Regions from separate parts of the Comamonas sp. GB3 AK4-5 genome, predicted to be linked through region 1. Evidence: predicted binding sites of a transcription regulator. Region 1 holds the regulator's gene; each other region holds the start of a gene.

Region 1 (9,687 bases):
CACCTCCCCTTGCTGAACCAGCAACGGAACGGCCCGCTCGAAGAAATAGCACACACGTTTGCGCGGAAGGAGATAGTCCAGCACCTCGCGCGGCAGCTGCGATGGCCGCAGGCTGCGCTTGATCACCACCCCGGGCAGCTGCGCCAAGGCCACGGGCTGTGCATCGTCTTGCGCCACATCGGCCTGGTACAGCAGCACCTGTGGCTTGAGTGGCTGCGCGCTGTCCACCGCCACCACCATGCCGTAGCGCTCATCGCTCAGTTGCACCACCGAGCCCGGGGGATACACCCCCAGCACGCGCACAAACAGCTCCACGAACTCGCGCGTGAAACCGCCGCGGCGTTGGGCAAAAAGCACGGAAAGGGCCTCGTGCGGCGTCATGGCCGAGGCCAGACCCACCGGATTGCACAGCTTGTCATAGCAGTTGGTCAGCGCCAGGATTTGCCCTTCCACCGTCAAGTCCTCCTGCAGCAGGTGCAGCGGGAACCCCGACCCATCTGCCGCCTCGTGGTGCTGGGCAATCGCCGTCAACACCCGTGCCGACAGCCCCATGCGCTGGGCATAGGCCACCGAAGCCCCCACATGCTTTTCATATTCCTGCCGCTGGCCATCCGTGAGCCCAGGCAGGTTCTCTGCACAGCGCGGATCGATATCAAGCTTGCCCACATCGTGCAGCAAAGCCGCCAGACCCAGATCCATCAAGCACGCCGCATCCAAGCCATGCGCCTTGCCGAGCAGCAGCGACAAGACCGTCACATTGATGGGGTGGGCACCTTGCCGCTCCCCCACGTTTTCGGACAACAGCCGGATGGTGGTCTGCGAGCTGTCCAGCAGCTCGGTGATGTAGTCCCCCACCAAACGCTGGCTGGTTTGCAGAGCTTGTTCGGGAGCGCTCACCACCTCATCCAACACCTTGCGGTATCCATCAGCTGCCACCGTAAAGCGTTGGTTGCACATTTGCAATGCGGCACGCTCCGTACGGACCGCGAGTGGTCCGTCTTCCTGCGGCTGACTCCGGCGGGGCGGCACGCTTTGTCCCGAAGACCTGGCCTGCATCAACAGGGGGGCAGGTATGCGCAAGGGCTGCTGCTCCGTACCGTCACCTTCTGCAATTGAAAGGGAAAGTAAAGCAGGCGATATCTCCGCATCACTTTTGGCAGGAATACAACGGATTGAGCGTATTCCCAGCGACTGCAGCGCCTGGATTTGCTCCGGGCTGCCGATGCGAAAACTGCTCACAGGAAAAGGATGGCGCAGCCAGCCGATGTCCAGCTGGATATACATGCCTATGCAGACATCCTGAATATCGATGAAAAGGGATTGCGTCACATCGTCTCCGCCACCCAAAACGGCCAGCGCATCAACCCAAACGCCTCATTATGACGACAGACAAAGCCACATTAGCTTGTAGGCACCCAACTTATCTGGTTGCCCCCATGTGATTTCACCTGCACGCCACATATGTCAGCGGCACCACTGCGAGGGCTGCACCACCACATCCATCCACAACGCCCAGACAGACACAGCCACCAGCAAGGCACCCGCCACCCGCATGCCCCAGGCCGCACGCCACTGGGGCAGCACGCTGACGCGGCGCCACAACCAAGGCCCAGCCGCCAGCCACAGCCCGGTGCCGACACCAAAGGCCAGCATGCTCACCGCCCCCAGCCACACGCTACCGGCCAAAGCAGCCACCAAAACGCCAGAGTACAGCAAGCCGCAGGGAAGCAGTGCCCACAGGCAACCGGTGAGCCAGGTGCCACCCGGCATATGCAGCCAGCGCTGCACCACCGCCCACAGCTGGCGACCGCTGCGCTCCAGCCAGGCAGGCTGGCGTGCCTGAAACAGCAGCAGCAAACCCCAAGCCAGCGCGGCCAGGTGCAGCATCACCCACAAGGGGTGCAGCGCCGTGGTGCGATCGGAAAACCACGCGACGCGCTCCATGGCATAGGCTGCCACGCCACCCAGCGCTGCATAGCCCAGCAAACGCCCGCCATGAAAGGCCAGCCAACGCGCCGAAATCCGGGACTGCCGGGCCGGCTGCACACCATCCGCATGCACGGGAATGCTGGTACGGGTGCCGGCTTCCGGCCCCAACTCCAGCCCCGTCACCGCCGCGCAAGGCGCTGCGCACATTGCAAGACAATGGGGCCCACCCACGAGCCCCATGAAAAATGCCGTCCCCAACAACGATAGCCACATGGGCTAGATGATCCGGGAAAACCGTGCCCGGGTCTTGCCAGCCTGCAAATGTCGGTCAAACACCATGGCCACTCCGCGCACAAAGAACCAGCCCTTGGAGGTCACGCGCACACCGTCGCTGCGAATCTCCACCAGACCTTGTTCTGCCTGCGGCTCCAGCAGCTCCAGCTCATTGGCAAAGTAGCTCTCGAAATTCAGCAGCCAGGCTTGGCTCATGGGCTCGAACAGCACCTCGCCCTGGCACATCAGCGCCATGATGACAGCGCGGCGCACCAGATCATCGCGGCTCAGTGCCAGACCGCGCACCACGGGCAGTTGCCCCTGGTCGAGGAAGTCGTAGTACTCCTCCAGCGTCTTGGCGTTCTGGCTGTACGTCACACCCACGCGGCCGATGGCCGACACACCCAGCGCGATCAGATCGCAATCCGGCTGCGTGCTGTAGCCCTGAAAGTTGCGGTGCAGCCGCCCCTGGCGCTTGGCGATGGCCAAGGCATCGTCCGGCAGCGCAAAGTGGTCCATGCCCACATAGACATAGCCGGCCTGCATAAAGGCATCAATGGACCGCGACAGCATGGACAGCTTGTCACCGGCTTGCGGCAGCTCTTCCGTCACGATGCGGCGCTGCGGCTTGAAGCGCTCGGGCAGATGGGCATAGGCATACAGCGCAATGCGATCAGGGCGCAAGGCAGCCACCTGCTCCAGCGTCCGGTCAAAAGACTCGGCCGTCTGGCGTGGCAACCCATAGATCAGGTCCACATTGATCGATTGAAAGCCGATGTCGCGTGCGGCCTGCACCAGCTCGAACACCTGCTCGGCAGGCTGCTCACGGTGCACGGCTTTTTGCACATCGGGATCGAAATCCTGCACACCAAAGCTCAGGCGGTTAAAGCCCAGGCGCGCCAGATGCAGCAGGCGCTCGCGTGTCACCGTGCGCGGGTCGATCTCGATCGAGTATTCCCCTACGGCCTCGAAGGAAAATTTCGCTCGAAGCATCGTCATCAGTTGCGACAACTCGCTGTCAGACAAGAACGTAGGCGTTCCGCCGCCAATGTGCAGCTGGCTGACGGCCTGCCCCTCACCGCAATGCGCCACCTGCAAAGCCACCTCTTTTTCCAGGTACTGCAGATAGGTGTGCGCACGCTCATGGTGCTTGGTGATGATCTTGTTGCAAGCGCAGTAGTAGCACAGCGATGCGCAAAACGGCACATGCACGTACAGCGACATGGGCAGCGCCTTGGCGGCCGAGTTGAGTTTGCGTTGCTGCAAGGCCAACTCGTAATCTCCAGGGCCAAAGGCTTCGATAAATCGGTCAGCTGTGGGATAGGAGGTATAACGGGGCCCAGGCACGTCATACCGACGAAGTAGCTCTGGCGTTACAGCAGTCATTGTGTGAATTCCTTGTGTGCTGGCTGCACTGTGCCCCAAGCAAGAAATGTCACACTTGACACTCATCAAGATACAAGCAAACTACACCTGCGACAATTTGATTCAAATCATTCGAGCCTTCCCTCCACTTTTCTGCTTCGATCCCCCTCGCCCCACATTCCGATAATCCTTCAGCATTACGTCCGATGGCCCGTTCCGCGGGATCCCAAGGCGTCATTACCATGACCCCCCCCCCCATCAAAGTTACCTGCTCCAATTGCAACCTGCGCGAACTGTGCATGCCCAGCGGCCTCAATGAGCAGCAGCTGCAACGTATTGATGAAATTGTGGCGACCCGCCGCAAAGTAAAGCGTGGAAGCACCCTGTTTCGCAATGGCGAGGCCTTCACCTCGCTCTATGCCATCCGTACCGGCTTCTTCAAGACCTGCGTGGCCACGGAAGATGGCCGCGATCAAGTCACCGGCTTCCAAATGGCAGGCGAGATCATTGGCCTGGATGGCATCGTGCACGACCACCACACCTGTGATGCCGTGGCACTGGAAGACGCCGAAGTCTGCGTGATGCCTTTCGATCGCCTGGAAGATCTCTCACGCGAAGTCACGGCACTGCAGTCCCATGTGCACAAGGTGATGAGCCGCGAAATCGTGCGCGAGCATGGCGTGATGCTGCTGCTCGGCAGCATGCGCGCAGAGGAGCGCCTGGCCGCCTTTGTGCTGAACCTGGTGCAGCGCCTGCATGCCCGCGGCTTTTCCTCGTCCGAGCTGGTGCTGCGCATGACGCGCGAAGAAATCGGCAGCTACCTGGGGTTGAAGCTGGAAACCGTCAGCCGCACCTTCTCCAAGTTCGTCGAAGAAGGCCTGGTCGAAGTCAAGCAGCGCCATGTGCGCATCCTCGACACCGAAGGCCTCAAGCGCATCGTCAACAGCCAGCACGAGTGCGCATGATCCACAGCCCACGGCAGCTGATGCCGTGCGCGCCCTATTGAAAAAGCCTCCGTACGGAGGCTTTTTTTCATGGTGGCATCTGCACCACATCAGGCGGATGCGGACGCCGCGTCGTTGATCTCCCGGGGCGAAAGCGCCAGCAAACAGGTCATCGCCGAAGCCATGATGGTGATGCCCCAGAACACAAAGAAAGCGGCGGTACAGACACCCAAGCGCGACGTCTCGGCACAGGCTGAGAACCGAGGCAGATCCAGTGGATCGACAAAGGCGAAGACCAACATCTCCATCACCCCGGCGGCCAGAAAGGCCGGCCAAACAATCCACATCCAGCGACGCAACAGCATGGGACTCTCCTTGTTGAGGGATACGCACTGCCATTGTCCCCAAGCTGGGCGCGGGCGCTCTAGCAGATACCCTAAACATAAAAAAAGCCTGCATTGCTGCAGGCTTTTGAAGGTCAGCGTCTAAACGACCTTATTTGCTGCCACGCAGCAAGGCCTTGAGCGCGCTTTGCAGACGCTGGGCATCGCTGTCACTGCGGGCAGCGGCCAGCACGGCGGCCACATCCTGCTCCCAGGTGGTGCGGGGGTCAGCGGCCTTGCGGTTGGTCAGCAGCTGCAGCTGCAGAGCGCGGCGGGCAGACAGTTGGTCGGCCGGCGTGGGAACATCGGCCGCCATTTCCAGGCGCAGCAGCGACTGGGCAGCATCGCCCTGGGCAGCACCCGACACAGCAGCCTGCCAGCTGTTGCGCGTCGCATTGCTGAGCTTGCCCAGCTCTTGGGCAGCGGGCAGCAAAGCCGCATCGCGCTGGCCCCAGGCATCCATCAGTTGGGTCAAGGCTTCACCGTGGGCCTGGGCCGTCAGCTTGCGCAGCGCAAACTGGGCGTGGTCCATGGCTTCGCGCTGTGCACGGAAAGCCGCATCACCCAGGCGTGGGCCACGGGGCGTACGGTCGGGGCGCTCGAAACGATCACCGCGATCACCACGCTCCGGACGGCCAGGCTTGCGCGCAGCGGGTGCCGGTGCGGCCTCCTTGCGCATACCGGGGCGGTCATCACCACGCACCGCCTTGATCGGGCGGGCCACGGCCGGCGCTGCGGGGGCAGCTTCGCCCTCCGCTGCGGACGGGCTTGCAGCTTCGGCAGCAGCGGCCGCAGGCGCGTTGCGCAGCACTTCTTCCAGCCCTGCCACGGCGGCGCGGATTTTCTGGACATCGCCGTCGGCATTGGCGGCTTCCAATTGCTGCGAAGCTTCCAGCACGGCACGGTCATGGGCACTCAGCGTGGCGGGGTTCACGGCCGTGCGGGCGCGGTCACCGCGCTCGGCCGGCTTGCGGCTGAAAGCCTCATCCAGCGGCTTGCGGAAGGCATCCCACAGCTTTTGCTCCTGGCGGCGATCCACCGGCACCTCCTGGGCTTCAGCCTGCCAGCGCTGCTGCAGCGCCTTGATGGCGGCGATTTGCAGCGCGGGTGCATTGCCCAGCGCCTGTGCCTCTTCGATCATGGCGTGGCGGCGTTGCAAGCTCGCTTGCTGCACGCGCTGCAGCGGGGCTTCCGCCTCGCCCATGGCCTGGCGCCATTGCTGCTGCAGCTCGGCATACAGCTTCTCGCCCACATGACCGCCTTCACGCCAGCGCTCGGCAAACTGGCGCAGGCTGCGGGCCATGCCCTTCCAGTCCTGGCTGTCCTTGACCGACTGGCCCCAGGCGCGCAGCTCTTCAATCAGCGCGGTGCGCGAGGCCTTGTGCTCGGCCGATTCGCTGCGCAGCTTGTCCAGCCAGCCCTCCACCACCTTGTAGGCGGTGTTGCAGGCCTCATCAAACTGCTTCCACAGACCGTGGTTGGGCGCGGAGCCCTGGTCCAGCTGCTTCCATTGCTCACGCAGCTGGCGCAGCGACTCCTGCACCTTGCGGCCACCCAGGGATTGACCTTCCGGACGCTCCAGCAGCGCCTTGGCCTTGGCCACCAGGGCTTCGCGCTCGGCATCCACGGCCTGGGGCTTCCAGCCTCGGGCATCGCCCGCCTGCACCAGCAGCGCATCCATTTGCGCCAGCACTGCGGCGTCCAGCGAGCGGCCATGCTGGCGCAAGGCGGCGCGCAAACCGGCGATGGCGCCGGTCTTGTCTTCGCTGCCTTCCAGCAGGGCTTGCAGCGCCTGCGCAGCCTGCAAGACCACGGCGGCAGCCTTGATGGGGGCGTCACCCTTGGCGGGCTGGGCAGCTGGCGTCTCGGCAGCCAGCTCGGCCGGCAGACCTCGGCCCACGCGAATTTCGTCGGCCCACACGGGCACGGTGGGCAGTGCAGCTTCGGCGTTGTCGGCAGCGGCCTGCGTGGCGGCCAGTGCGGAAGAGAAAGCCTCCCACACCACGTTCAGCTGATCGCGCGAGCCGGTCAGCTGCTGGGCCAGGCGGGCGTCCAGGCTGGCCCAGGCGGCGTCTTCGGTCAGTGCCTGGGCCTGCTCTTGCCAGCGCGCCACATCGGTGCTCAGGGCTTGCTGCACGGCGGCGGCGTCTTTCCACGACTTGGTGGACAGCACTTCGATGCGCTGGGACAGCAGCACGGCGGCTTCCTTTTGCACCTGCACGCGGTGCTGCAGGTCTTCTGCGGCCTTGATGCGCTCGGCCAACTGGGCCTTGTAGCCTGCCAGCGGCTCGCGCGACAGCGGTGCGCCGGCCTTGGCGGCTTCACGCTGCCAGGCTGCGGCATCGGCCGTGTTCAATGTAGGCTGGGCCAGCAGGGCCTGGGCTTTTGCCACCCATTCCACGGCGATGGCGTCCTGGTCCTTGGCACGGCGCAGCTCGTCCAGGCGGTCACGCACGACACGGGCCGCGCCCTTGTCGCGCACATTCATTTCCTTGAACACGTCCTGCAGCACATCCAGTGCAGGCGCAGTGGCCAGCCATTCGCGCAGGCGTGCCGCACGGTCGCCCGATGTTTCTGCAGAAAAAGCACCGCCAGTCACCGTATCCAACGGGTGGGCCTCGGGGGATTTGGCCGGGGTCGGGTTCACTTCTGGGGCTTCAGACATTTTTCTGCTTCAAAAAAAGTTGGTACATGTGTGTGTAAATGCCCCGCACGCCCATGCGGCGGGGCCATAAAGCAAGCGCGCGAGCCTGGGGCAGGCGCGGCCAAGTGGGGTATTTTCCCCTTTATTGCCGCTCAGCCCCAGCGAATCACTGAACTGCCAGACTCAACTGGGCTTTTGCCTCGGCATCCTTGCCATCGGCCTTGGAATTCCCCAGGAACAAACGGGCCATATCAATGCCCTGCGCCGCCAGGTAGCTGCGCACGGCCATGGCCCGCGCCACCGCCAGCTCTTGCATGGCGGTAGAGGGCAGCGGCAGTTGCTCGACCAGCAGCTTGCGCATGTCTTCGGGCGGCAGCGATTTGCTCAGGCCCACCACGTTGCGCGGCTTGTCGATGGAGGCTTTGCGGTAGATGGACTTGAGCCGGCTTTCGCGCTCCTTGTCGGTCAACTCCGTGTCGTCGTCCTCGTTTTTACCGCGCTGGGCGATCTGCGCCTCCAGGCGAGCGGCCTGCCAGCCCTGGGCATCGAGCTTGGTGGAGGCACTGCCGGCCACCGTGAGCTTGAGCGCAGGCTTGTCCTTGAGCGACTTGGCAATCTTCTCCAGCTGCGCCTTGGCTGCTGTGTCCAGCGTGGCCACGCCAGCAGGGAAGCTCACATCGCCACCGCCTTTTTCGTCACCACCAAAAACACCTGCCAACAGCGAGAACGGCGCGGTGACGGCCTTGAGGATGAGATTGCCAATGACCTTGAAGATCACCGGCCCCAGACGGAACTGCGGGTCGTTGAGCGAGCCGCTGATGGGCAGGTCGATGTCAATGACACCGTTGCGGTCTGCCAACAGTGCCACGGCCAGCTTCACGGGCAGCGAGGCTGGCGCGCCCTGCACGGCGTCGCCAAAGGTCAGCTGGTGCAGCACCAGATTGTTGTTGGCCGTGAGCATGCCGTCGGGCTTGACCTGGTAGTGCACGTCCACGCTGAGCTTGCCGCGCTCGATGCCATGGCCGGCGTATTTGACGGCATAGGGCGTGAGTGGCGGCAGCTCCAGATCACGCACCTTGCCGGTGATGTCCAGCGCCAGCGGCTTCACCAGCGGGTTGAGCTTGCCGGAGATATCCAGACTGGCAGTGGACTGGGCCATGCCCTGCAGCACCAGATCGGCCATCTCCGGCGGCTGGCCTGCTGCCGGCGCCACCGAGGAGAAGGCACTGAGTGAGCCGGCCAACTGGGTCAGATCGGCCGTGTAGTTGGGCTGGATGAAGAAGTCCGAGAACTTGACCGTGCCATCCAACAGCTCCACCGGCCCCACGACAATGCGCGGCGCCATGGGATCTGGCGCTACAGACTCAGGAGCTGCTGGTGCCGATACGGTCTTGCTCTCCGATGGTTTTGCCTCTGCATTTGGCGCTGCATCTGCTGCTGCTACGGCTTCAGGAGCACCTGCCAGGTCCTGCAAATTCAGACGGCCATTGGGCTGGACCACCACGCGGGCAAAAAAGCTGCGCAGCGCCGTCTTTTGCACCTGCACCGACAGCGGCTTGCCCGGCTGCAGGTCCACGGCCAAGCCCGTCAGCTGCAGCTGCTTCCAGCGCAACAGGTCTTCGCCGGCCTCCATGGTGGTCTTCTCGGCCGTACCCGTGCGGTGCATGGTTTGCACATACACATCCTGCAGACCGGCCTGGCCTTGCACCTGCACCCGGGGGCCCTTGCCCTGGTCGGCATAGCGCACCAGGCCGTCAAAGCCGGCGTAGGCGGAGCGCAGGCGCATATTCACCACGCCGTCCAGATAGCTTTCAAACAGGTGCAGCGGCAGGCGCTGGGCCTTCAGCTGGCCCTCGGCGCTCAGGTGCGGCGCCAGATGCAGGCGGCCGTCGAAGCCCAACTGGCCATCGTTCTTGCCGGCGCGCAGCAGCCCGCGGGCGTTGACCGGCTGCACACGGGTCTGCAGCTTGACCACGATGGGCTGCTTGCCCATGCGGCTGTCCAGGCCCTGCACATCCAGGTTCAATCCCGACAGGCCCATGCGCACCGGGCGCACGGCCTGACCGTCTTCGAGCAACACCACACCATCGCGAATGCGGGTGTGCTGTGCCTGCACCGACCAGGCGGGGCCGGCGGCCGCTGCTGTGGC
Region 2 (9,687 bases), 2.2 Mb from region 1:
GCGACACCGAGGAGCACGAGGCCGAGCGCGCCGTGGCGCGCATCCAAAGCCTGCGCGCCGCCGCCAACCCGCAGCCTGCGTGGAAGGATTTCGCCATCCTTTACCGCGCCAACCACCAGGCCAAACCGTTTGAAAAAGCGCTGCGCAAGGCCAATATTCCCTATAAGGTTTCGGGCGGCACCTCGTTCTTTGACCGCGCCGAAATCAAGGACCTGTGCGCCTGGTTCCGCCTGTGGATCAACAACGATGACGACCCGGCGTTTCTGCGCTCCATCACCACGCCGCGCCGTGGCATAGGCCACACCACGCTGGGCAAGCTGGGGGAATTTGCCACCCAGCACAAGCTGTCCATGTTTGGCGCGCTGTTCTCCCACATGCTCGAAGCCCTGCTGCCCAAGAAGGCGCATGAGAGCGTGCTGGAGTTTGGCCGCTACATCAACGACCTGGAATACCGCGCCCGCCATACCCTGGGCGCGGAAGCCTCGCGCAGCTTCATGCTCGACTGGCTGAAAGACATTGGCTACGAGCAGTATCTGTACGACAGCGAGGACAGCGAGACCGTGGCTGCCGCACGCTGGAGCAATGTGCTGGAGTTCTGCGACTGGATGAGCCAGCGCGCCGGCGGCGAGATTGCCGATGCGGCCGGCACCACCACGCAGACCGAAGTCAAAAGCCTGCTGGAAGTGGCCAAGAACATTGCCCTGCTGTCCACCATCAGCGACCGCGAACAAGAGCAGGACATGGTGATCCTCTCCACGCTGCATGCCTCCAAGGGCCTGGAATGGCCGCATGTGATGCTGGTGGGCGTGACAGAGGGCATGCTGCCCTTCAAGCTCGATGACGATGACGGCAAGCAGCTAGTCGTCAGCGACGATATCGCCGCCCGCCTGCAGGAAGAGCGCCGCCTGATGTATGTGGGCATCACCCGTGCCCAGCGCAGCCTGGCCGTGAGCTGGACCAAGCGCCGCAAAAAAGGGCGCGACATGGTGCAATGCCAGCCCAGCCGCTTCATCAAGGAAATGAACCTGGACGCGGCCACTGCCAAGGAAGACCCGCGCGAAAAGCTGCGCAAGCTGCGCGAAGAATTTGCGGCCCGCAAGGCCGCACCGCCTGCGGCCTGAGCCGCCTCTGGAATATGTTGACCCTTGCTTTTCGCCCCCTGGCCCGCGCTTCGCTTTACATAGCTGCCTATGCAGTCTGCGCCAGCGTTTATGCACAAAACAGCAGCGAATCCCCAGCCGACTGCCCCGAAGCCTGGGAGATGAACACAAGCCTGCTGCAAGGTGAGTGGGTGGCCCGCATTGCGGACCAGGACAACGCTGCCGTGCTGCGCCTGGGCCCCCATCCCGAGTGGCAGGGCACGGTCAAGGGCGAGGTCCGGCGTGGTGATAAAAACCACGCCATGGTGGGCGATGTCAACGATGGCGCGGTCACGCTGGAAGAGTCGGCCAACGGCATCAACATCAGCGCCACCTGGCTGGGCGAGGTCAGCGAGGGCAGCTGCGCCCGAGAAGTTCGCGGACACTACCAGATCGAAGGCAATGGCGATGCGCAGCCCCTGCCTTTTGTGCTGCGCAAGCGCACCCCATAGCCCGCGGTCCATTCTTGCATCAAGCAAGCGCTAGCACAGGAGGCATGTCAGACAAATTCCATTGCAGGGGATTTGTAACCACAGGTACAGCGCTGCGATAAGGTGATTTGGCCACCACAGCCAGAAGGATTGCCTCGCATGCCAGTCACTGCCCGCGCTCGCCCCGACACTCGCCCCTTGTGGCGACATCACTGCATCTCCTCCTACATTCCCCTGGTGCTGGCCACGGGTGGCAGCCTGACGGCCCAGGCCGTCCAGCCACTGCCGGGGGGGCCTGGCAGCAATGTGCAGCCACCGCAGACAACCATGCGCGCCTGGCCTGTTTTGACAGCTGGACCCATCAACAGCAGCCCTTGACCCCTCCGCCCTCCACCACCTGGAGCGCCCCTGCGGCAAGTGCCAACGAGCAGCCCGAGCAGGCCTTGCAACGGGCCGCCGACGCCCTCATGGCCGTAGCCGATGTGAGCAACGAATGGCTGCATTCCACCAATGGTGGCTGCCACGACCCACGCTACAGCGAGGTCTCGCGCCTTTTCGAGCTGGAGCCGGGCAGCGATTGCGGCACCTTCAGCTTGCGCGGCTACCGCCCCATGAGCCTGTCACTGACCACTGCAAACCAGACCCTTCGGCAGCCCACACCGTCCGGCAAAGGGCCCAACAACCCTCAACCCTACAAAGACCAGGAAGTGCGCATCCAGCTGTCCACACGCACCAAAATCGCGTCTGGCCTGCTGACCGAGGACAGCTCCGGTCTCAAGGATTCGCTGTGGGTGGGCTATAGCCAGCAGTCGTACTGGCAGATGTTTAACGGCGCCATCTCCCGGCCGTTTCGCTCCACCGACCACGAGCCCGAAATCTTCTACATCTACCCTACCACGGCCCAGCTGCCCTTTGGCTGGCGCTACAGCGGCGTAGGGCTGGTGCACCAGTCCAATGGCCAGAGCGATCCGTTGTCGCGCAGCTGGAACCGCGCCTATGTGCTCACCGGTGCCGAGCTGGACAACCGCTGGCATGTCCACGCCAAGATGTGGAGGCGCATCACGGAAAGCTCCCACAAAGATCAGAACCCGGGCATCGAGGACTACATAGGCCGAGGCGAAGTCAGAGTGGGCTGGAATGTGAACGAGCACAACTATCTCGGACTGACCACCCGCGGCAGCCTGGGCAAGGGACGCGGTTCAGGCCGGCTCGAATGGCTGCGCACCCTGGGTGATGGCTGGAACGGCGACAAAAGCAATCTGCGCCTGCATGTGCAGCTGTTCAGCGGCTACGGCGACAGCCTGATCGACTACGACTACAAGCGCACCGTGTTCAGCGTGGGCTTTAGCCTGCTCGACTTCTGAAACACGGTCTGGATCAGCGTCTTGAAAATCAAGTGCCATGCAGCAGCTTGAGCCGCCACAGAGTTGGCAAAAGCTGCTGGCTCAACATCTTCATCACGCGGCCTTTCAAGGCCTGGGACTCCTCTCAAACGAGAGGCTGCGCAGTCTGAACCCGCTTCGCTTGAGGGCGATGGCACCCGCGAGCGAGGCAGTGCGGCCGGCGCAGGCCCCTGCACAGCGTACTGCCTCGCCTGCTTGTGCTGCATGGGCTATGGAACACGGGGATAGACGCGTTTTTTACACACACGATGACAAAACCAATAAGGTATTCCCATGCTTTTTGCGGGCTGCTGCGCTAAGGTCGGCACGCTCTCCAAACCGGGAGCGCCTAAGGACCTCATCGCATGCCCGCCACAGCCCACCAACCAAGCACTGACAAGCACCCACTGTGGCTGCACCGTTGCCTGCAGCATCTCTCCGTCTGGGCCCTTGCCACAGGCTTGACGCTGATCTGCTCTGGAGCCACCTATGCGGCAGACCACACATGGCAGCAATGCGCTGCCACCTCCGACAACCAGGCCCGCCTGGCCTGCTTTGACAGCTGGGCCCAGCAGCAGCAACCACTGACCCCGCCGCCCGCCACGGCCTGGACAGCCCCGCCTGCCAGCGCCAATGCGCAACCCGCCCCCACGCTGCAACAGGCCGCCAATGCGCCCATGGCCGTGGCCGACGTGGCAGGCCAGGGGCTGCAATCCACCAACGGCGGCTGCCGCGATCCGCGCTACAGCGAGGTCTCGCGCTTCTTTGAGCTGGAGCCCGGCACCGATTGCGGCACTTTCAGCCTGCGTGGCTACCGCCCCATGAGCGTGTCGTTGACCACGGCCGACCATGTCAACGAGCAGCCCAGCACTCCCGGCAAGCCAGCCAGCACTTCGGAGCCCTACCAAAAGCAGGAGATGCGCATACAGCTGTCTGCGCGCACAAAGCTGGCCTCCGGCCTGCTGACCGACAGCAGCTCCGGCCTCAAGGATTCGCTGTGGGTGGGTTACACCCAGCAGTCGTACTGGCAGGTGTTCAATGCCGATATTTCCCGGCCTTTTCGCACCACCGACCACGAGCCGGAAATCTTCTACATCTACCCCACCACCGCCCAACTGCCCTTTGGCTGGCGCTGGCGCTACAGCGGCGTGGGGCTGGCCCACCAGTCCAATGGCCAGAGCGACCCGCTATCGCGCAGCTGGAACCGCTGGTATGTGCTCACCGGAGCCGAACTGGACAATCGCTGGCAAGTCCACGCCAAGCTGTGGCAGCGCATCAAGGAAAGCCCGAACAACGATGACAACCCCGGCATACAAGACGACATAGGCCGTGGCGAGCTCAAGCTGGGCTGGAATGTGAACCAGCACAACTACCTCGGGCTGACCGCCAGAGGCAGCCTGGGCAAGGGCCGAGGCTCAGGCCGCATCGAGTGGCTGCGCACCCTGGGTGAGGGCTGGAACGGTGGCAAAAGCAATCTGCGCCTGCATGTGCAGCTGTTCAGCGGCTACGGCGACAGCCTGATCGACTACAACTACAAGCGCACCATGTTCAGCGTGGGTCTCAGCCTGCTGGACTTTTAATTCCCCGGGCCGCAGTCCCTGGACTGGCGCAATCCGCACACATGGCGGGGGAAGCCCCGTCTGATGCGCAGTTAGCCAGGGTCCAACCGACGAGATAATCCCCTCCTTGGGCTATTTCGGAGAGAATGCCTCCCACGCAGTCCTGCGTACCGCCCGCTCTCAGGGGCACGCTTTAAAGGGCATGATTCATGGATTTACAGCATCTGCGATATCAGCTCAGATCCGGGCAGTACTACCTCTACGACATGCGCGAACAGCCCAATGCCGTCACCGGTACACGCCGGTTCAAGCTGAAGACCGACCATGTCGCCATCGCCTTTAACCTGCACACCGGAGAAGTCCACCAGCATGGCAGTCCGCTGCGCATCCAATCCTGGGCGCTGACCATGTGCCGCCGCCTGCGCCTGGCTGGGCTGTGGGATGAGGCGGACGGCATCGTCGTGGTCTCCGGGCCCCTGCCCGTGGATGAAATCAACAAATGCCTGTGGATACGCGGCTACTGCCGCCGCATGTTCCAGCGCCTGGCCACGCTGCCCCATGGCAAGCTGCAAGCCGCCAGCGAGCGCGCCTCCACCCACAGCCACGATCGTTACGACCGCTACCGCCAACAGGCGGCAGCCTGAAGTCGGGAAGAGACGGCCCTCTTCCAGCAGCCAAAAAGCGGAGCCCAGCTCCGCTTTTTTGATAGCAGCTCCTGCGCCAGGAGCTTGCTCTGCAGGTCTTTTACAGACTGGCCTTGGTCGACAAAGGCGTCACGCCATCGGCCATCACCTGGGCACCGTCCTCGCCCAACACCTCCATGGCGGCATCTTCGCGCTCACGCACCACGGTCACCGGCACACGGCTGTGGTTGAGCACCGACTGCGACACCGAGCCGATAAAGGCCCGGCGCAGCGCGCCCATGCCGCGAGCCCCCACCACGATGCAGTCGCACTGCAGGCGCTCGGCCATGTCCACCAAGGTGGTGCCGGGCTCGCCCAGGGCCACTTCACGCTCGAAAGGCACGCCTGCGGCCTGCAGCTCCACCACGGCAGGCGCCATCAGGTGCATGCCGGCACCCAAGGCCGCTTTGGCAATGCGGTCGGAATCCTGCGTGGCCAGCTCGAGAAAAGATGCTTCTTCCTGCACCTGGGCCAGCACCACCGTGGCGCGCAGACCGCTGCGCACCAGCCCCACGGCATGGCGCACAGCCTCCAGCGACGAGGGAGAACCATCCACTGCAACCAAAATTCTTGTCATTTCCATGTCCTCCTGAATGGCCTGATGGCCGCAACCACCACTATAGACACCCCGGCACCGCCCCCTCCCCATCGCATGCATTGGGCCGTGACCCAGGTCAAGAACCACCAACAAGCGCTGCGCGCAGGCAGCGGCTCTCGCGCAGGCATGCCACATGCAACGGCGCACCACACCAGGGCCAGCGCAAGGGCCTACGACGGCACGCCCCAAGTCAGGGACGGCCAGCAAGGGCCGCCCCGCAGCAAAGGCCGTCGTCCCCCTCGGGGGAAGGCGCGCAGCGCCTCAGGGGGGAGCCAATTCAAGGACAATGCGCGCCATCATGCTGCAGTTCGAACTTCTCAAGACCGACCCCAACAGCCACGCGCGCCGTGGCCAGCTCACGCTCAACCATGGCGTGGTGCAGACCCCCATCTTCATGCCCGTGGGCACCTATGGCACCGTCAAAGGCGTGATGCCGCGCAGCCTGGAGGAAATGGGCGCGCAAATCATTCTGGGCAACACCTTCCACCTGTGGATGCGCCCCGGCCTGGACATCATGCAGACCTTTGGCGGCCTGCATGCCTTTGAGAAGTGGAACAAGCCCATCCTCACCGACTCGGGCGGCTTTCAGGTCTGGAGCCTGGGCTCCATGCGCAAGATCACCGAGGAAGGCGTGCATTTCCAAAGCCCCGTGAACGGCGACAAGCTGTTCATGTCGCCCGAGGTCAGCATGCAGATCCAGACGGTGTTGAACTCCGACATCGTCATGCAGCTCGACGAATGCACGCCCTACGAAACCAACGGCAAAAAGACCACCCAGGCCGAGGCGCGCAAGAGCATGGAAATGAGCCGCCGCTGGGCCAAACGCTCCAAGGACGAGTTCGAACGCCTGGAAAATCCCAATGCCCTTTTCGGCATTGTGCAAGGCGGCATGTTCCTGAATCTGCGCGAGGAATCGCTGCAGGCGCTGGTGGAAATGGACTTCCCAGGCTATGCCGTGGGCGGTGTCTCCGTCGGTGAGCCCAAGGACGAGATGCTGGAGATCATGGCCCACACCCCCCATCTATTGCCGGCCCACAAGCCGCGCTATCTGATGGGTGTGGGCACGCCCGAAGACCTGGTCCAGGGCGTGGCCGACGGCGTGGACATGTTCGATTGCGTGATGCCCACGCGCAATGCGCGCAACGGCACGGTCTTCACCCGCTATGGTGATCTGAAGATGCGCAATGCACGCCACAAGACCGACCACCAGCCGCTCGACACCACCTGCACCTGCCACGCCTGCGCGGGCACCAGCGGCGTGAGCTGGGACGACGGCGGCCGCGACGGTTTCTCGCGCGCCTATCTGCACCACCTGGACCGCTGCGGTGAGATGCTGGGCCCCATGCTGACCACCATCCACAACCTGCATTACTACCTGAATCTGATGCAGGAAGTGCGTGCTGCACTGGAGGCCGGGACGTTCGGCGCTTTCCGACAGAAGTTCGCGCAGGATCGCAGCCGCGGGGTATAACGGCCACGGCACCTGCCCTATTGCATGGTGCGTAGCCCGCGCCATGCCCACACCGCAACTCCCGCCTTCCCACACCGCTGCGCAGGACTGTGACACGCCAGAGCCGACGTGGGCCGGATGGCGGGGGCCCGCGCTGGTAGCACTGATCGTCTTCTGCTTCGCCCTGCTCGGCATTCTGGGGCGCCCCATCAACTTCACCTCGGCCCTGTGGCCGGCCAACCCGGTGCTGGCCGGGCTGATGCTGCGCCACCCGCATCTGGCGCATTCCCCGCTGGCCTGGCTGGGTGCCGGCACGGGCTTTGTGGCGGCCGATCTGCTGACCGGCTCACAGCTGCTGAGCACCCTGTGGTTCACTGCGGCCAACCTGGTCAGCAGTGCCACCTGCTGCCTGATTCTGCTGCGCGCCGATGCGGCCACCCGGTATATGCAAAGCCAGCACTCGGCTTTGCTGCTGTTCGCTGCGGTACTGGCCGCTGCCAGTGCCAGTGCCGTGGTCGCCGGCGGAACGGGGCCTGTGCTGTTTCAGACCGAGCTCTGGGTCAGCCTGTCGATGTGGTTCAGCGGCGAGCTGCAAAGCAATATGCTGATCCTCCCCGTGCTGCTGGCCCTGCCTCGCTGCCGCCCATTCAGCATTTCCATCTGCTTCCCCCCGCGTTCCCTGCTCCGGCTGTGGAAGCACGCGGCACCGCTGGCTGCCGTCATCGCATCCACCGCCGCGGCCCTGACCGTTGGAGGGGCGGACAGCTTGCCGGTTGTGATCCCCGCCTTGCTCTGGTGCGCAATCCGCTACCGTTTTCTGAGCACGGCCATCTTGTGTCTGGTGGTTTGCCTGATTTTGACGGCAGAGGTCGCCATGGGCAGCTTTCAGTTCACGCCCCAATTCTGGAACAGCGCCCTGTCGCTGCGGGTGGGCATTACGTTGCTCGCACTGGGGCCGCTGGCCATGGCCTGCAACCGCCAGGCACGCCAGCGCGCCATGGAGCAGCTGAACCACACCATCAGCCACGACTTTCTCACCGGGCTGCTCTCCCGCAATGCGTTTTTCCTGCAGGCCAAACAGCAAATGGGCCACCTCTGCGCCCGACAGGCGCCGGTGGCCATGCTGGTGCTGGACCTGGACCATTTCAAGCGCATCAACGACTGCCATGGCCATGCCGCCGGTGATGCCGTGCTGCGCCAATTTGCCCAGGTGGCTGGGCTCCAACTGCGTGCGGGCGACACCATGGGCCGCCTGGGTGGTGAGGAGTTTTTGGTGCTGCTTCCCCAGATGTCCATGCACCAGGCCCAGGCACTGGCACTGCGACTGTGTGCTGCCGTGCGCGCCCACCGCTTTGCGCTGGGTGGCAGCAGCCCGCCGCTGCATGTCACCGTGAGCGTGGGCATGGCGTTCTGCCCCCATTGCCCCCCGCCCCATGCCATCGACGCACTGATCCACAGCGCAGACCTGCAGCTCTACCAAGCCAAGCAGAACGGGCGCGACCGCGTGGTCTCCACGGTTTACGGAAACACCAGCGACACCCCCTCCCATCTGCACCACCGCCGCCATGTCACAGGCACACGCTGACTCCTTTTCGCCTCGGCAACATGCAGCCCTGCCATGGGGCATTGCCCTGCTGCTTTATCCGCTGACGTCGCAATGGCAGCTATGGGATGGTTTCTCCAGCTTTGGCATTGCCAATGCCCTGATGCTGGGGCTGCTGGCGCGCCAGCCACAGTGGCGTCGCTGGCCCTGCTTTATGGCCATCGCCCTGGCCAGCCTGGTCGCTCAGTTGCTGGATCAGCAGCCGCTGCAGTCCGCCCTGTTCTGTGCCCTGTCCGACGTCTCGGGTGTGCTGGTGGGCAGCACACTGCTGGCACGGCTGACACCGGCCACCTTGCAGCTGCGGCGCGAACACTCTCCGCTGTATGTGCTGGCCCCCTGCCTGGCAGCCAGCACCGTCACGGCCATGCTGCAATGGGTGGAGCCAGGTACGGGGCAACATTGGTATACGCTGACCATCATGCTGGTCACCGAAGGCATGAACCATTTGCTCATCGTGCCAATGGTGCTCAGCTATGGACAACCTGGGCGCCAAAAAGACTCGCAGCACTCCAATCCGCTGCCACTGCTGGCACTGCTGCTGTCCGAGCTGGTGGCCTTTGCCATTGGCGGCCCTGGCGCCATGGCCTTCACGCTGCCGGCCTTTATCTGGTGCGCTTTGCGCTATTCGCTGTTTTGCACCGCCTCCCTGTTCGCCCTGTTCACGCTGTGGAAATGTCTGCTCTTCGTCCAAGGCTATGACCTGGAGACCAGCACCGTCATCGGCGGCATGGCCGCGCTGCGCCTGGAGCTGAGCCTGCTGTGGCTGGGCCCGCTGACCGTGGCCTGCTCCCATGCAGCACGCAACGAGGTGCTGCAGCGCCTGCATTACGCGTCAGAGCATG
Region 3 (9,687 bases), 330 kb from region 1:
GCCACCACCCAGGCTGTGGCCCGGCCCTGGTCGCCGGTGGCCACGCCTTCCAGTGCCGCAAAACGGTAATAGCCGGCCGAGGCCTGATAAGCGCCCACCAGCAGCACGCCCAGGCTGAACAGGGCAAAGCTGTTCAGCTGGATGCCCGCGGTGCTGGTCAGGCCGCCGGCCATGCCCAGCAAGGCCCCGCGCTGCAGCGCCCGGCGCGTGCCGATGCGGGCCATCCAGCGGGCCATGGGCCCCACGGTCAGCAGGCTGCCCGCCACCAGCAGGGCCAGCGGCGCGGTGGCCAGCTGTGGCCAGGGGGCGAGCTGCTGGCCGACCAGGCCGGTGAGGGTGATGCCGATGATGGAGCAGCTCCAGTACAGGGCCTGGCCCAGACTGAGCACGGCAAGCGAAGGGTGTTGGCGTATCAGCATTTTGGTGAGATGTGAGTGGGTGATTCGTTTGGCGTTGTGGGGTGGGGTTTAGGGCCCGCTGCGCTGCTCGGGCCCGCTCCGGCAGGCACGGGAAACGAATGCAGCGGCCTCAACCGCCTGCTTTCAGGCGGGCAGTTGCTAATCAGAGGTCAGAAAAATCGTTGTGGCTATCCGGTGCCAAAGCGCTGGGCAAAGGCCTGGGGGCTGATGGCCAGATGGCGCTGAAAGCTGCGTCTCAGGGTTTCGGCGTGGCCAAAGCCGCACAGGCGCGCCACGGTGCTGACCGAGGCCTGTCGCTGGCTGAGCAATTGGCTGGCGGCGGCCAGGCGCACGCGTTCCACATAGCGGGCCGGCGTGGTGCCCAGCTCGCGCTGAAAGACCCGGGCCAGGGTGCGTGGGGGGAGGCAGGCCTGGGCGGCCAGGCGCTCCACCCCCAGGTCATCGGCCAACTGGCCGGGAATCCATTCCAGCAACTGCGCCAGGCGCGGAGCCTGCGTGGTCTCGGGCGAGAGCAGGGGGCTGAACTGGGCCTGGCCACCGGGGCGGCGCATAAACATCACCAGATGGCGGGCCACGGACAGGGCCAGGGGACGGCCCAGATCAGCCTCCACCAAGGCCAGGGCCAGGTCTATGCCCGCAGTCACGCCTGCCGAGGTAAAGCGCCGCGACTGCACGGGGTGGTGGGCGTCATAGGTGTGCAGGCAGTCACCATCGATAGGGCTGTCCGGGCAGCAGCGCTGCAGCTGTTTCAGCCGCAGCCAGTGGGTGGTGGCATGCACGCCATCGAGCAGGCCGGCCTGGGCCAGCACCAGGGCACCGGAGCAGACCGAGCCCATGCGCTGCACCTGGGGGGCGGCCTGGGTCAGCCAGTGCCGCAGTCCCAGGTGGGCGGCGGCGGCGTCGGCTCCATCGCCTCCAGGCACCAGCACGGTGGTGGCGGGGTGCAGCACCACGGCATTCCAGGCCTGCTCGGCGTGCAGCCCCAGGCCGGCGCTGCTGCGCACAGGGCCGGCAGCCTCGGCCGCAAATACCAGCTGGTAGAAGGGCGGCAGGCCGTGGCGACCGCGCTCGTCGTTGGCCGTGGCAAACACCTGCATGGGGCCGGTGACATCCAGGCTCATCACCCCGGGGTAGAGCAGGCACACCACCTGGTGCTGCCCGCTGCTGGGGCGGGCGCCGGGTGCTGCGCCGCGCCGCTGGCGCGAGCGGGCCGGTGCGGATGGGGTGGTGGCGGCAGTGGTGGGTGCGGCTGGCATGGCGCCAGTGTGCGGCGCAAGGGCGGTGGCAGCAAGGACATTGTCCCCACCTTTTCTGCCATTTTGTGGGGAATGGGGCGCAAAAGAAGAGGGCATCTGACCGGGGTGCCAGCCAGGCCTGCGGCACAATGAACGCCATGCTGATGTATCCCCAGATCAATCCCGTGGCCCTGCAAGTGGGGTCGCTGGCCATCCACTGGTATGGCCTGACTTACCTGGCTGCTTTTGGCCTGTTTCTGTGGCTGGGCACGCGCCGCCTGCGCCACCCGCCTTTCAGCCGCATGGCGGTGGTGACGGCCTGGACGCGCAAGGATGTGGAAGACATCTTGTTCTTGGGCGTGCTGGGGGTGATCGTGGGCGGGCGCCTGGGTTACTGCCTGTTCTACAAGCCCGGTTTTTATCTGGCCAACCCGCTGCAGATTTTTTATGTGTGGGAAGGCGGCATGAGCTTTCACGGCGGCCTGCTGGGGGTTGTGGCCACCATGCTGTGGTTCGCCCATTCGCGCAAGCGCCACTGGCTGCAGGTGGCCGACTTTGTGGCGCCCTGTGTGCCCACGGGCCTGGCGGCCGGGCGTGTCGGCAACTTCATCAATGGCGAGCTGTGGGGTCGTTTTGCCAGCCCCGAGCTGCCCTGGGCCATGGTGTTCCCGCAAAGCGGCTCGCTGCAGCCGCGCCATCCTTCGCAGATCTACCAGTTTTTGCTAGAGGGCTTGCTGCTGTTCGTGCTGCTGTGGCTGTATGCCCGCAAGGAGCATCGCCAGGGCCAGGTGGCTGCGGTGTTTTTGATGGGTTATGGCCTGCTGCGCTTTGTGGCCGAGTACTTCCGTGAGCCCGATGACTATCTGGGCCTGCTGTCGCTGGGCATGAGCATGGGCCAGTGGCTTTGCGTGCCCATGGTGGCTGGGGGTGCGGCGCTGTGGCTGTGGTCGCAACGCAGCCAGCCGCTGCCGCAGTCACTGTGACAGATTGGCGACAGATTTTCGGCGAGTGAGGCCTGCGAAGGGCTTGCGGTCTGCATAAGATGCTATCTTTGCCATAGTGGCCGCAGCGCTGCTGCAGCCTCTTTTTTTCGGGTGGTTCGGCCCGCATGGTGGCCGACCCTGATTGCAGGATCCTCTTCATGAACGTTGCTTCCGAATGGTTTGCCCGCAGCATGTCCCTGCTGCGTAACTCCCAACAGGCCAGCCCTGCAGAGGAAGCGAGCAAGGCGATACGCCCGCTGGCGCAGCGACTGAAGTCCACGCTGCGCCGTGGCGCCGAAGCCAATCCCCCACATGTGCTGCGCAAATTGCTGGAGGACTTGCGTGCCGCCGCCAACGAGCGGGTCAGCGAGGTGGAGGGCGCGCGCCATGCCAAGGAAGTGATGGTCTGGTATGCCACGGCCACCGCAGCACAGCGCCAGGACCTGTGGCAGCTGCTGTGCGAGCTGTTTGGCCCGGATGCCCAGCGCCTGGATGCTGCCCTTGCGCAATGTGAGAAGGCCGAGTCGCCGGGTGAGCAGGCGCAGGCCGAGATCGCATTGCGCCGTGCGCTGGTGTCGGAGCGCACCCGGCTGCTGCAGCGTTTTTCCGTGCCCGAAGGGGGCATGCGTTTTCTGGTCGACCTGCGTGCCGAACTGCTGGCCCTGCCCAAGGCCGACAAGCGCTTTGTGGTGCTGGATGCCGAGCTGGAGTCGCTGTTTGCCACCTGGTTTGATATGGCGTTTCTGGAGCTGCGCCGGCTGAGTTGGGACTCCCCGGCCTCGCTGCTGGAAAAGCTGATCCAGTACGAGGCCGTGCACGACATCCGCAGCTGGGCCGATCTGAAGAACCGCCTGGACTGCGATCGCCGCTGCTATGGCTTCTTCCATCCCCGATTGCCCAACGAGCCGCTGATTTTTGTGGAGGTGGCACTGCTCGACCATATGGCCGCCGGCATCACGCCGCTGCTGGACGAGCATGCCGCACCCGAAGACCTGGCCAAGGCCACCACGGCCATTTTCTACTCCATCAGCAACACCCAGACCGGGTTGCGGGGTGTGAGTTTTGGCAATTCGCTGATCAAGCATGTGGTGGAAACCTTGCTGCAGGAGTTCCCCAAGCTCAAGCATTTCGCCACCCTCTCGCCCATCCCGGGCCTGCGTGGCTGGCTGAACAAGCAGGGCGACAAGCTGCTTTCGCAATGGGACGAGAAACGCCACCAGGAAGTGGCCAAGGCCTTGAAGACACAGGCCCCCGTCAAGGTGGCCGATCTGGTGGCCGCTGCCGACGGCGCCCTGGAATGGAAGGAAGACGCCGTGCTGCGCAAGGCCCTGAGCTGGTGTGCCGCCCAATACCTGGGGCGGGAGCTGAAAGAAGGCCGCCCGCTAGACCCCGTGGCGCGTTTTCACCTGGGCAATGGCGCCCGCGTGGAGCGGCTGAACTGGGGGGGCGACCCCTCGAACAAGGGGCTGAAGCAGTCCTTTGGCTTGATGGTCAACTACCTCTATGACTTGAAGCGTCTGGACAAGCACCGCGCGATGCTGGCCGAGGGCAAGCTGCCGCTCTCGGGTGAGATGGAGGCGTTGTGCAAGATGAAATGAGCTCCCCCCTGAGTCGCCTGTGGCGCCTTCCCCCCAGGGGGACGACACCAGCGCGGCGGGGCGGCCCTTGCGCGGTGTCTTTCGCATGGAGGCGCGCCGGTTTTAGACGGCGGGGTTGCAAGCAGGTGCTTGCGGCACTGCAGGCAACCCTGTGGGTGCCTGCGCGCTGTGCCGACGGGGCATTTGGGAGCACCGATGCAGCGTAGGCAGATGGGTGCGCTGCTGGGGGCTGCCGGTCTGGGTATGGCCCTGCCTGCCTGGGTGCAGAGGCCAGCGGCTGCCGGCCGCATTCCGCCGGGTGAGCTGGAGCTGACCGTGCCCTTTCCGGCCGGGGGCAATTCGGCCTTGTTGGCCAAGACGCTGGTGCGCCAGTTCCGCAAGGAAACATCCCAGGCCATGCGCCTGGAATACCGCGGTGGTGCGGGCGGCACGGCGGGGGCGGGCTATGTGGCCAAGGCACCGGCCGATGGCCTGCATCTGCTGATGGGGGGCTCCAGCATGCTGGTCTCCCGTGCCTTGCTGCTGCAGCTGGATGTGGATTTGTACGAGGACTTTGCGCCCCTGGCCCTGGTGGCCGAAATGCCGCTGGTGTTGCTGGTCAATCCGCGCCGTCTGAACACCCGCAGCTGGCCCGAGCTGCTGGCCGAGCTGCGGCGCAGGCCCCAGCGTTACCGCTATGCGTCGGCGGGCGTGGGCTCATCCAACCATGTGGTGGGGGAATGGTTCAAGCATGAAACCGGAGCCTTGCTGGAGCATGTGCCCTACAAGGGGTCCGGGCCGGCCATGCTGGATGTGATCCAGGGCAATGCGGAGCTGATGATCGATGGCCTGGGTTCGGCCCTGCCGCATCTGCAGGCCGACCGGCTGCGTGCGGCCTTTGTCACCAGCGCCGAGCGTTCGCCGTTGCTGCCCGATGTGCCCACCGCACGCGAGCTGGGGCTGACGGATTTTCAGACCCTGGCCTGGTATGGCATCTTCGCGCCCAAGGCCACGCCCCAGGCCGTGCAGGCCCAGCTGATCGAGGTGTTTCGCTCCATGTCCCAGGCGCCTGCGGTGCGTCAGGCTTGGCAGGCCGTGGGCACGCGCTGGCCCGGTTTGTACGGGGCGGACTTCGCCCGTTTCTTGCAAGAGGAAATGAAGCACTGGGCCGGCATCGTGCGCCAGACCGGCGCTGCTGCGCGGCCGTGAAGCATCTTCTTGCGGTGTCACTTGGGCCACCTCGGTGGCCGTTCGATCTTTCTGGATATCTCCCATGACTGGACACATCACGCTGCAGCCCTGGAGCGCGCAGCCCGCGCATGCAGGCATTTACCGCGTCACCGTGCAGCACGACGGAAAACTCAACGCCATGTCGCGCGGCATGTGGGTGCAGCTGAAGACGGTGTTCACCGAGCTGTCCCGGCGCCCTGACCTACGCTGCGTGGTGGTGCAGGGTGAGGGCGAGGCTTTTTGCGCCGGCGGCGACATTGCCGAGTACCCGGGCTTTCGCTTTGATGCCGCTGCACTCGCTCATTTTCACGAGGCCGAGGTATGGGGCGGGTTGCAGGCCATGCTGGATTGCCCGGTGCCCTTGATTGCCTCCATACGCGGCGCCTGCATGGGGGCGGGCGTGGAGATGGCCAGCTGCTGTGACCTGCGTCTGGCCACGGCGCAGGCCAAGTTTGGCGCGCCCATTGCCAAGCTGGGCTTTCCCATGGCGCCGCGCGAGCTGGAGCTGGTGGGGCGCGAGCTGGGCAGCATGCTGGCGCGGCGCATGCTGCTGGAGGCTGCTGTGTTCAATGCGGCTGAAATGGCGCAGCAGGGTTTTATCGGCAGCGTGGTGGATGCGCCACAACTGGAGGCCGAGGTGCAGCGCACGGCCGAGCGCGTGGCCCAGCTTTCGCCCCAGGCGGCAAGGCTGAACAAGCAGGCGCTGCGCGCCATTGCGGCCGGTGGTGCCCAGGCTGTGGCGCAGCCCTATGCCTATGCCGACTCACGCGAGCACCGTGAAGGCATTGCGGCCTTCCTGGAAAAGCGTACGGCGGTTTTCTGATCCCCCCCCTGGGGGACGGCACCAACGCGTCGGGGCGGCCCTTGCGTGGTGCCTCTGACATGGGGCGTGTCGGCTTTGGTGGTTTCTGGAGTCAGCCCAGGTCTTTACACGCAGACAGAAAGCTCCGTGGGTGGAGGCTGCTCATGCCAGGGGCTGCGTTGGTTTTCTCGGCGCTGTGAGAGCGGGAGTCGGCGCCGCGTGCTTTGGGGCTATATGGGCGCTAGCGTATATGGGGTGCGCTGTGGGTGCTCTTAAAAGCAAAGCGGCGCCTCAAGCGCCGCCATGCGTGGGCAGCGCCATCAGGCCCTGCCGGGATTAAGCCAGCATTAGCAGCCGAGTGGGCTGCAGCGGCTTAGCGCAGCACCAGTACTGGAATCTCCGAGTGCGTGAGAACATGCTGTGTTTCGCTGCCCAGCAACAGGCGCTTCAGACCCTTGCGGCCATGCGAGGCCATGACGATTAGATCCGCTTTTTGCTTGGTGGCGGCCGACATGATGGCTTCGGCCACCAGGTCCGACTTGGCGATGCTGGTCTTGACCTTCACGCCCACGGCTTGGCCTTCTTCCTTGACCTTGTCCAGCATGGCCTGTGCCAGCTCGGACCATTTGGCTTCGATGCGCTTGATCTCGGTGTTGTCCACCGTCACGCCACCCTCCAGATAGCTGCGGGGATAGCGCGGGACCACCTTGAGCGCCACCACGGTGGCGCCGCAGAGCTTGGCCAGGGCCAGGGCGTTGGCCACGGCTTTGTCGGAAAGAGGGGAGCCGTCGGTGGCAACCAGAATGCGTTCGTACATGTGTTATCTCCTAATTTGCAAGCGGACAGGTCAAAGCTTAGAGCGGTTGCTGGCATCGATCTTGATGCACATCAATACGTTCATCATCGCGCCCGTTACGCTTCAGCCATGTCCCACGAAACCCTGAGTCCATCGCGGGCGCGCGAGCGGGTTGCGCTTGATTCGGGCCGCCTGGATGACTCTGGCAGTGTTTCGCTGCTCGATGATCCGTTGGAGTGGGGCTCGTTCGGGCGTCCTGCTGCTGCGTCCCATGACCGCGCTCAAACCGAGGTCGTCGACCCCTTGCAAGTTCCGCTATGGGAGTCGCATGTGGTGCTCGACGGCATGCACTGCGCCACCTGCGCGCTGACCATCGAGGCGGCGCTGAACGCCGTACCAGGCGTGCAGCGCGCCGATGTCAGCGGTGCCACCCACCGTGCCAAGGTGCAATGGGATCCGGAGCAGGTACGCCCCTCGCAGTGGATGGCGGCCATCCAGCAGGTGGGTTACGGCGTGCTCCCCGCGCGCGACGCGCATGCCCGCGAGCTGCGCCAGGCCGAAAACCGCCGTGCACTGTGGCGTTGGCTGGTGGCAGGTTTTTGCATGATGCAGGTGATGATGTACGCATGGCCTGCCTACGAGGCCAGGCCGGGCGATCTGACGCAGGAGATGGAAACCCTGCTGCGCTGGGCCTCCTGGGTCATCAGCATTCCCGTGATTCTCTTTGCCTGCGGGCCATTTTTCCGCAGCGCCTGGCGTGATCTGCGCACGCGCAGCATCAGCATGGACCTGCCTGTGGCCGTGGGCATGCTGATCACCTTTGTGGTGAGCTCCATGGGGACCTTCGACCCGGATGGTCCTTTTGGCAAAGAAGTCTTCTACGACTCGCTGACCATGTTCGCCTTCTTCCTGCTGTCCGGGCGCTGGCTGGAGCTGCGTCTGCGCGACAAAACAGCGGGTGCCCTGGAAGCCGTGATGAACCGCCTGCCCGACAGCGTGGAGCGGCGCCTGGCAGAGGGCGGCTGGGAGCGCGTGGCCGTGCGCCGCCTGCAGGCCGGTGATGTGGTGCGGGTGCTGGCGGGCGAGGCCTTTCCCGCCGATGGTGTGGTGGTCCAGGGCCAGACCCATGCCGATGAGGCCCTGTTGACGGGCGAATCCACACCGGTGCGCAAGGCCGAGGGTGATGCCGTGACCGCAGGCAGCTACAACCTGGGCAATCCGGTGGAAGTGGCCGTGGATGTGGTGGGCGGCCAGACCCGTTTTGCCCAGATCGTGGACCTGATGGAAAGCGCCGCGCTGCAAAAGCCGCGCCTGGCGCAGCTGGCCGATCGCGTGGCCAAGCCGTTTTTGCTGGTGGTGATGCTGGCTGCGCTGGCAGCTGGCCTGTACTGGTGGCCCAGCAACCCCAGCCACGCCATGATGGTGGCGGTGGCCATTTTGATTGTGACCTGCCCTTGCGCACTGTCACTGGCCACGCCGGTGGCCATGCTGTCGGCTGCAGGATCTATGGCCCGGCAGGGTGTGCTGGTGCGCAATCTGCAGGCCCTGGAATCGCTGGCCGAGGCAGACACCCTGGTGTTCGACAAAACCGGCACGCTGACGCAGGACGGTATGCAAATCATGGGTGTGGACCTGGCTCCCGGTAGCCCCGCGGCATCGGCCGATGCCGCACTGGCACTTGCCGGCCTGTTGGGCGGGCAGTCGGCCCACCCGGTGTCACGGGCGCTGGCGCTGGCTGCGCAAGGGTTGGCAGCGCCAGCAGTGGCCTGGCAGCTGCAAAGCGTGGAAGAAACCGCGGGCGCCGGCTTGCGCGCCCAGCTGCTGGATGCGCAAGGCGCCGTGCATGTGCTGCGCCTGGGTTCCTGGCGCTTTGCGGGCCAGGACCAGGCCGTGGATGGGCTGCAGCGCGTGTACCTGGCCGAAGAGACCGAAGCGGGCCTGCTTCCCTGGGCCAGTGTGCGCCTGAGCGAAGGCCTGCGCCCCGAGGCCCGAGCCGTGGTGGCTGCGCTGGGCCAGGCGGGCATGACGCTGCACCTGCTTTCTGGTGACCGCGATGCCGCCGTGCAACACATGGCCCAGGCCGCTGGCATTGCCCATGCGCGCAGCGAATGCACACCCCAGGACAAATTGGAGGCCCTGCAGGCTTTGCAGGCCCAGGGCCGCCGTGTGGCCATGGTGGGTGATGGTTTGAATGATGGCCCGGTGCTGGCGGGGGCCCATGTGTCTTTTGCCTTTGGCCGCGCCGTGCCGCTGGCGCAGTCGCGCTCGGACTTTGTGGTGCTGGGCGATGACTTGGGCCTGATTGCGCAAAGCGTGCTGCTGGCCCGCAAAACCATGCGCATCGTGCGCCAGAACCTGGCCTGGGCCGCGGCGTACAACGCCGTCAGCATTCCGCTGGCGGTGATGGGCTGGATGCCAGCCTGGCTGGCGGGTCTGGGCATGGCGCTGAGCTCGCTGCTGGTGGTGCTCAATGCGGCACGCCTGGCCAAGCCTTTGCCTGTGGCCGCAGGGCAGCAGGGGCAGGGCGGTGCTGCCGTCCGCCAAGGGGACGACGCCGCTGGCGCGGCCCCGCTTCTGGGAGTGCGGTAATGGATATTTTGTATTTGCTGGTGCCGCTGTCTGTGGTGTTGGTGCTGGCGATCTTG

What was found. The regulator FNR, encoded in region 1, switches genes on or off when oxygen is low (the NO sensors DNR and NnrR bind a similar motif). The targets are predictions, from matches to a motif close to TTGATNNNNATCAA.
Region 2: a site for FNR is predicted at 5,859-5,872, ahead of ACA027_RS02015 (universal stress protein). Genes of this name have one in related genera too.
Region 3: a site for FNR is predicted at 7,125-7,138, ahead of ACA027_RS13505 (universal stress protein). Genes of this name have one in related genera too.

The regions. Positions count from the first base shown of each region.
Region 1 covers NZ_CP166730.1:3,321,772-3,331,458, forward strand. The annotation lists gene ACA027_RS15030 (HD-GYP domain-containing protein) at 1-1,284, opposite strand, end outside; gene ACA027_RS15035 (hypothetical protein) at 1,249-1,383, shown strand; gene ACA027_RS15040 (sulfite exporter TauE/SafE family protein) at 1,465-2,202, opposite strand; gene hemN (oxygen-independent coproporphyrinogen III oxidase) at 2,206-3,588, opposite strand; gene fnr (fumarate/nitrate reduction transcriptional regulator Fnr) at 3,810-4,532, shown strand; gene ACA027_RS15055 (hypothetical protein) at 4,622-4,876, opposite strand; gene ACA027_RS15060 (DUF349 domain-containing protein) at 5,007-7,559, opposite strand; gene ACA027_RS15065 (DUF748 domain-containing protein) at 7,705-9,687, opposite strand, start outside.
Region 2 covers NZ_CP166730.1:445,478-455,164, reverse strand. The annotation lists gene ACA027_RS02040 (ATP-dependent helicase) at 1-1,121, shown strand, start outside; gene ACA027_RS02035 (hypothetical protein) at 1,262-1,591, shown strand; gene ACA027_RS02030 (phospholipase A) at 1,720-2,934, shown strand; gene ACA027_RS02025 (phospholipase A) at 3,318-4,532, shown strand; gene ACA027_RS02020 (hypothetical protein) at 4,721-5,155, shown strand; gene ACA027_RS02015 (universal stress protein) at 5,256-5,771, opposite strand; gene tgt (tRNA guanosine(34) transglycosylase Tgt) at 6,091-7,263, shown strand; gene ACA027_RS02005 (diguanylate cyclase domain-containing protein) at 7,307-8,827, shown strand; gene ACA027_RS02000 (diguanylate cyclase) at 8,808-9,687, shown strand, end outside.
Region 3 covers NZ_CP166730.1:2,995,695-3,005,381, reverse strand. The annotation lists gene ACA027_RS13535 (MFS transporter) at 1-419, opposite strand, end outside; gene ACA027_RS13530 (GlxA family transcriptional regulator) at 587-1,675, opposite strand; gene lgt (prolipoprotein diacylglyceryl transferase) at 1,813-2,637, shown strand; gene ACA027_RS13520 (malonyl-CoA decarboxylase) at 2,796-4,235, shown strand; gene ACA027_RS13515 (Bug family tripartite tricarboxylate transporter substrate binding protein) at 4,431-5,423, shown strand; gene ACA027_RS13510 (enoyl-CoA hydratase/isomerase family protein) at 5,488-6,267, shown strand; gene ACA027_RS13505 (universal stress protein) at 6,620-7,063, opposite strand; gene ACA027_RS13500 (heavy metal translocating P-type ATPase) at 7,172-9,631, shown strand; gene ccoS (cbb3-type cytochrome oxidase assembly protein CcoS) at 9,631-9,687, shown strand, end outside.